2 regions of the Azotobacter armeniacus genome follow, and region 1 is predicted to be linked to the other one. Evidence: riboswitches for the same ligand, from Rfam matches in the RefSeq annotation. Region 1 holds a riboswitch; the other holds the start of a gene.
The links. A riboswitch is a leader RNA that binds a small molecule or an ion and turns the genes downstream of it on or off. The one in region 1 is predicted to bind cobalamin.
Positions count from the first base shown of each region.

Region 2: it holds a riboswitch for cobalamin, as region 1 does, so the genes downstream of both, ACYVD0_RS12380 (cobaltochelatase subunit CobN) here and cobG (precorrin-3B synthase) in region 1, are expected to answer to the same signal.

Region 1 is NZ_BAAGYK010000014.1:46,429-50,046, reverse strand. It holds gene ACYVD0_RS03590 (precorrin-6A/cobalt-precorrin-6A reductase) at 1-181, opposite strand, end outside; gene cbiE (bifunctional cobalt-precorrin-7 (C(5))-methyltransferase/cobalt-precorrin-6B (C(15))-methyltransferase) at 178-1,401, opposite strand; cobalamin riboswitch at 1,475-1,709, shown strand; partial or broken gene cobG (precorrin-3B synthase) at 1,761-3,122, shown strand; gene ACYVD0_RS03575 (precorrin-8X methylmutase) at 3,132-3,618, shown strand, end outside.
Region 2 is NZ_BAAGYK010000080.1:3,373-6,990, reverse strand. It holds gene ACYVD0_RS12390 (DUF2970 domain-containing protein) at 82-300, opposite strand; gene cfa (cyclopropane-fatty-acyl-phospholipid synthase) at 321-1,484, opposite strand; cobalamin riboswitch at 1,795-1,931, shown strand; partial or broken gene ACYVD0_RS12380 (cobaltochelatase subunit CobN) at 1,948-2,673, shown strand; partial or broken gene ACYVD0_RS12375 (TRAP transporter substrate-binding protein) at 2,732-2,872, opposite strand; partial or broken gene ACYVD0_RS12370 (SMP-30/gluconolactonase/LRE family protein) at 2,878-3,133, opposite strand; partial or broken gene ACYVD0_RS12365 (NAD-dependent epimerase/dehydratase family protein) at 3,133-3,270, opposite strand.

The DNA of each region.
Region 1 (3,618 bases):
GCTCCTGGCGCAGGAAGTCGGCCAGCCCCTCGGCTCCGCCGAAACCGCCGACACGCACCTGGCAGGCGAGATCCTGCGGGACCTTGCCGAGGCCCGCCAGGCTGTAGACATGGGACGGACCGAGCCGGCGAGCGATGGCCAGCGCCTCGCCGACGCCGCCGAGCAGCAGCAGGCGGGTCATGGCGCGTCCTCTTGCACCAATGGCTTCACCGCGTCCAACAGCGTGACCGGCAATGCCGAGCGCCAGGTGTCGAAGTTGCCGAGCGGCTTGGCTTGGGCAATGGCGATGCGGGTCAGCTCGCCGCCGTGCCGCTCGCGCCAGCCGACCAGCAGCGCCTCGCTCTGGATCGTCACCGCGTTGGCCACCAGCCGGCCGCCAGGCTTGAGCCGCTCCCAGCATTGCTCCAGCACACCGGGAACGGTCACCCCGCCGCCGATGAAGATCGCATCCGGACTTTCCAGGCCGTCCAGGGCTTGGGGCGCGGCGCCGGCGACCAGGTGCAGCGCCGGCACGCCGAGGGCGTCACGGTTGTGCCGGATCAGCCCTTGGCGCCCCTCGTCCATCTCGATGGCAATGGCGCGGCAGTTCGGGTGAGCACGCATCCACTCGATGCCGATGGAACCGCAACCGGCGCCGACATCCCACAGCAGCTGTCCCGGCAAGGGTGCCAGGCGCGCCAGGGTGATGGCGCGTACGTCGCGCTTGGTCAGCTGGCCGTCGTGCCGGTAGGCATCGTCGGGCAGGCCAGAGGTTTGTGGCAGATGACGCGGCTGGTCACCGGGAATGCATTCCACCGCAACCAAGTTGAGCGCGGCGGTCTCCTCGATCGACCAGCTCCCGGCCAGCCCGTCGATGCGTCGCTCGGATTCGCTGCCCAAGTGCTCCAGTACGCTCAGGCGGCTGGCCTCGAAGCCTCGCTCGCGGAGCAGCGCGGCAATGGCCGCCGGGCTCTTGCCATCGTTGCTCAGGATCAACAGCCGTGCGCCAGCATGCACGTGACGGTTCAGCGCCGCGACCGGACGGGCCACCACCGACAGTTGGGTCAGCTCCTGCAAGGCCCAGCCGAGCCTGGCTGCCGCCAGCGAACAGGACGAGGGCGCCGGCAACACGCACATCTCGGCGGGGTCGAGCACGCGCGCCAAACTCGCACCGACACCGAATAGCATGGGGTCGCCGCTGGCCAGCACGCACAGCGGCGTGCCGCGCCGTTCCAGCACCGGGACCAGGGAGAACGGTCGCGGCCATTCCAGCCGGTCGGCGCGGATACACGGCGGCAGCAGCGCCAGCTGGCGTGGCGCGCCGACGATCAGGCCGGTCTCCAGCAGGGCCCGGCGGGCACGCTTGCCGAGCCCGGCGTAGCCGTCCTCACCGATGCCGATCACGGCTAGCCAGGGCGTCATGGATGTTTCCTCGCGATGAAAGGCCGCTGCGCCTCCTGCCGGAAGCTTGTCATCGGGCCGGACAAAACCGGCATAATACCGCCTTCGTCGGTGCCCTGACCGGCGCTTCGGACTCGCAGGCGGCCGCCTCGAGCCGAAACGCCCCAACGGGCCATTGAGGGAACACGGAAGGACAAAGCGCCCAACCGTGGCTGCCCCCGCAACTGTAAGCAGCGAGTCCGCCGCACCGAAGCCACTGGGATGACCGGGAAGGCAGCGCCGACCCCTGACCTGCAAGCCAGGAGACCTGCCGACGAACGCTGGTCGCGAGTGCCAACATCGGGCGGGGTGTACCGATGCCATAGTGTCTTCGAGGGATGATGCTAGAGGTCCGGTCGCCGCGTCTTTTTGCAAGGTGTGACCTCGTGGAAGATACCCTCGGCAGTGCTCTTTCCCCTGCTCCGCGCCCTTCGGCATGCCCCGGGCTTTTGCGCATCGTGCCGGCGCTGGACGGCGGCATCTGCCGCATCAAGCTGGCCTGCGGACGCCTCGGGGCCGATCAGGCCCGTGCCATCGGCGAAGCCGCCAGCCGCCATGCCAGCGGCGTGATCGAACTGACCAATCGAAGCAATCTGCAGCTGCGCGGCGTCCGCACGGGGCATGAGGCGCCGCTGATCGCCGCCCTGCTCACCGCCGGCCTCGGCCCCGCCACACCGGGCGCCGACGACGTGCGCAACCTGCTGGTGAGCCCTGCCCTGGGTCTCGACCCGAACAGCGAGGCGGACGTTGCACCGCTGGCCGAGGCGATCCTCGAACTGCTGCAGGCGCGTCCCGCCTTCCATTCCCTGTCGCCGAAGTTCGCCTTGCAACTGGACGGTGGCGAACGCCTGGCGATGCTCGACCACCCCCACGATCTCTGGCTCGCGCTGATGCCTGGCGGCACGCAGCTGGCCTTCGGCCTGGCCGGCTGCCCGACCGATGCCCCCCTGGCTGCGGTGCCGTTGAAGCAGGCGCCTGCGCTGGTGGAAGCCGTGCTCGTGCTGTTCCTGGAGCTGGCGCAGCCGGAGCAGACCCGCATGCGCCATCTGCTGGCGAATCTGCCGATGGAGGCCTTCCTGGAACGCCTCCAGTCCCGGCTGGCCTTTGCACTGAGCCGCGAGCCGGCGGTGCTGGACTGGCGTCGCGCCCGGACGACGACAGCCGCGCCGCTGGGCATCCTCGCGCAGCGCCAGCCCGGCCTGTTCCTGCTCGGCGCCGTGCCCACGCTCAGCCGCCTGAATGCCTCGCAGCTGCACGCACTCGCCGAGCTGGCCCGCAGCCGGGGCGACGGCACCCTGCGCTTCACACCCTGGCAAGGCCTGATGCTGCCGAACGTGGCCCAGGCGCATGCCGCCGAGGCCCTACGACAACTCGGCGTGATCGGCCTGCATGTCGACGGCAGCGACCCCCTGACCGGCCTGATCGCCTGCACTGGCTCCGCAGGCTGCGCCAAGGGCCTGGCCGACACCAAGGCCGACGCGCTGCACCTGGCCCATCGACTGGGCCAAGGCGCAGCAAGGCCCCAGGTACATCTGAGCGGTTGCCCGCGCTCCTGCGCCGCTGCCCATGTCGCGCCCCATACCCTGCTGGCCCAGCCCGGCGGGCGCTACCAGATCTATCAACGCCGTGCCAGCGGGGCCGGTTTCGGCCATCTGCTGGCTGACTCACTCAGCATCGACGAAGCCGCCGACTGGCTTGCCTCAGGACAACCGATGATCGATTACATCCGCGATGGTCAGGAAATCTATCGCAACTCCTTTGCCATCATCCGCGCCGAAGCGCGGCTCGACACCATTCCGGCGGACTTGGAAAAGCTCGCCGTGCGGGTGATCCATGCCTGCGGCATGGTCGATGTCGTCGACGAGCTGCGTTTCTCCCCCGGTGCCGGTGCCTACGGAAGGGCCGCGCTGGCCGCCGGGGCGCCGATCCTCTGCGACGCGCGCATGGTCGCTGAAGGCATCACCCGCGCGCGCCTGCCGGCGAACAACCAGGTGATCTGCACCCTGCACGACGAGGGCGTGCCAGAGCTGGCGCGCGAACTGGGCAACACCCGCTCGGCGGTGGCCCTGGAGCGCTGGCGCCCACACCTGGAGGGTAGCGTAGTGGTGATCGGCAACGCCCCGACCGCGCTGTTCTACCTGCTGGAAATGCTCGACGCCGGCGCACCGAAGCCGGCGCTGATCATTGGCATGCCGGTCG
Region 2 (3,618 bases), on a different contig from region 1:
GCCGCCTGGTTGCATCCACCTCCGATACCTATCGCGCTGTACTTCTCGGACTTGGGTAGCCTTCATGCGATTGCCCTGCGCTCAGGGCTGGGCCAGGTGCAGCACCAGCTTAACCATGCCAAACAGGAGTAGCACGAGCAGCACGGTGAAGCCCACGCCCAGCAGGATGAAATGGCTGGGTTTGCCCCGGGCGAAGTCCCGTGCCCGGTTCTTGCCGCTCTGTACGCCGAGGGCGGCGGCCAGCACGCTGTGCAGCATCTGCCGGAGCGTTAGGGGCTTGTCGTCGTGGTCGTCGCCCATGGGGCCTCCATGACTCTGCTTCACAGGAGCGGACGCCGGTAGCCGCCGGGCACGCCATTCTTCGACAGCACGTACTGCCAGAGCTGGATGTTCCGGGCGCGGAAGGCGCCGGCGCAGGACAGCAGGTAGTAGCGCCACATGCGCCGGAATCTTTCCCCCAGCTCGGCGGCGAAGCGCGGCCAGGCTGCCTCGAAGTTGGCATGCCAGGCCATCAGGGTCCGGTCATAATCCGCGCCGAAACTGTGCTGATCCTCAAGGATCAGCAGGCGATCCAGCGCATCGCCGATCTGTCCGAGGGACGGCAGGTCGCCATTGGGGAATATGTAGCGATCAATCCAGGGGTCCGGGGTCGAGTGGCGCTGGTTTTTGCCGATGGTATGCAGGAGAAACAGGCCGTCGTCGGCCAGACAGCGGGCGGCGACCTCGAAGAAGCGGCGGTGGTTCTTGTGGCCGACATGTTCGAACATGCCGACGCTGACGATGCGGTCGAAGCGTCCCTGGATCTCGCGGTAGTCCTGCAGGCGGAACTCCACGGGCAGGTCGGCGTAGCGCTCCCTGGCCCAGGCCTGCTGCTCCCGGGAAACCGTCACGCCGACGCAATGCACGCCATGCCGCTCCGCGGCATAGCCCATGAAGCTGCCCCAGCCGCAGCCGATGTCCAGCACCCGCATGCCGTGCTCCAGGCCGAGCTTGCGGCAGATCAGCTCCAGCTTGGCCTCCTGGGCCTCGGCCAGACTGTCGGCGTTTCGCCAGTAGCCGCAGGTGTAAGTCATGCGCGGGTCGAGCATGGCCTCGTAGAAGTCGTTGCCGAGATCATAATGGGCCTCGCCGACCTTCCAGGCACGCCGGTGGTTCTGCAGGTTGAGCAGGCGTGAGCGGAGCGCATGGAAGATCAGCCGTGTCGGCTTCACCTGCTGGTCGATGCCGGTGTGCAACAGGCGAAAGAAGAATTCATCCAGTCGTTCCGCTTCCCAGGCGCCCTCCATGTAGGCCTCGCCCAAACCCAGATTGCCCTGGGCGAAGACCCGCTCGGGCACGCCGCCGGCCTTGAGCTGCATGTCCCAGGGCCGGTTGCCGCCGATGCGGATATCGGCCTGCTGCAGCAGCTCGACCGTCAGGCGGTGCAGGCTGGAGTCCCGCGAAAGATAGCCGGACCCAGCGTTAAACATGAATTCTCGGCTCATGGTTGTCCCACCCTTGGCTGGCTCTACCGGATCGGTCTCCGGGTGACACTTCGGAATCTGCCGGCTGCCTGTCAAGGCAATGCGCCCAAGCAAAGTCAGATTAGGCAGGGACTGGCACGACGGCCAATAATCCGCGGCAGGGGCGTCAGAAAACCGCCAGCGGACTGGCCGCGCCAAGATTGGCTCGGGTCGATCCGCAAGGGCTCTGGCGGCTTGCCAGTGTCCGGCCGGCAGCTCCTTGCCCCCCTTGAGGCATTGCGCTTGCTCGCCGTCACCCGCCGCGTAAGGTGCGCCCCTGCCGGCCCTTGGCCGGCAACATGGAGAGTGCGGTGCCCGGATCAGGATCTGGGGTAAATGGGAAGGAAGTCAGTCCAAGCTGACGCTGTCCCCGCAACGGTAGGACCGTTTCACGGTCGAGCCCGACACCAGCCCGCTCTCCCGAAGCAGGCCGCGGTGGGCGGCCGTGCGGTCGCCAGCCCTGGTCGTTCTGCGCCTTGCCGCCGGCGCTGCGTCCGTTTCGCGTGCCCGCCGCCTTTCGACCCGGGACTGGGCATGTCTTCTCTTTTCCTCCGCCGCTTTGGCTTGGGCCTGCTGCTCGGGCTGCTCGTCCCCGGAGCCTCGGCGGCGCAACTCAACGCCATCGTTTCACGCTACAGCGCGGCCGAATTCGCCAGCGCCGTCGCGCAGTTCCAGCAGCACCATCCGTATTGGCAGGTCAGCGCGCGCACTCCGAAGCAGCTCGCCGGGCTCGACGAGCTGGCACTGCGCGCCTGGTTGGGCGAGGGGGCGGGCGCTGCTCGGCGTCGGCCTGTTCAGTGCCGAGGTGGAGCGCCTGGGACCGCTGCTCGGCCAGGTCGCGCCGGCGGACAGCTTCCTCGACAACATCGCCGCTCTGCTGGCCTGGCTGGCGGCCCGCCATAACCCGGATGTGAAGGTCCCGGCTGTGCAGGCGCGTCCGGGCCGCGAGGAGGTCACCGGGCTGTTCGAGCAGCTGAACGTGCCGGTGTTCAAGGGGCTGCGCCTGGAGGACCGCAACGAAACCGGCTGGCAGCTGTCCGGCGATGGCCTGGCGCGCGACAAGGTGCACTACCAACTGGCCATGCCCGAGCTGCAGGGCAGCGGTCAGGCCATGGTGCTGGCGGTCTGGCACGAGCGCCAGAGCGATTCGCTGTCGGGCATCCGCTTCGGCGTCGCCGCGCCGCTGCCGGCGCAGCTCGATGCCTTCGCCGCGCGCATCCAGCGTTGGCACTCCAGGTGCGCCTGGACATCACCAGCAGCTCGGGAACGATCAGGTGGCCGGTCAGCCTGTAGTAGGAGGCCGCCTTGTGGTGGTTGTGGGAGAACATGGTCGGCGGGTTGTTCTCGGCGCCGTCGATCACTCCGCTCTGCGTCCACCGTCGGGACGGCCAGGATGGCGCTGTATGTCGACGAACAGCCGGCGGTTGTGCGGGGCACCATCGTCTTCGTCGTAGTCGAAGGCCCAGATGGCCTGCACCGAGGGGGCGAGTCGGACAGGTACATCGTCCGCTCGTCGGGGCTGAAGTCCAGGCCGTTGGGACGATGAGATCGCCCTGCCAGGGTTCCAGCGCTGCGCCACCGGCTCCGCCGACGAAGCGATAGAGCGCGCCGAGCCGGTGTCCGGCAGCCATGCCATGGGAGCGATATCGGACAGGCGGAGGATGTGGGCGTAGGGACGCAGGCTTTCCCGCAGGACCGTCCCCAGGACGCCGGCCGCGCCGGTGAGCAGGAGACGATCGAGGGCGGGGCTTGATGCAGGATGGGGCATGGCTGAGATCCACTCTGATTGTTATTATTTTTGGGATTGTCATGTGTCGTCGTATGATAAGACGAAATTGTCGACTGCTCCCGCAGGCTTTGTCAACGCCGCGCGGGGGGCTGAAGATAGTGAGTGGGTGGCGCCCGGTTATTGTGCAAAAGGGCTGTCCGCTCGGGGCCGGTAGCATTCACATCGGACGATCGGCGGCAGATTTCGCGCGATTGTCGTTTGCTGCAGGTAAGTGCGGAGGGGCGGCTGGTCGCTATGAGCTTTGTCATGTGATGACTTGGCTTGTGGCGGCTTGCGTCTGTCTGTTGCTCGTTTGCTGGCCCACGGTTTCACAGGTCTTGGGTGAGT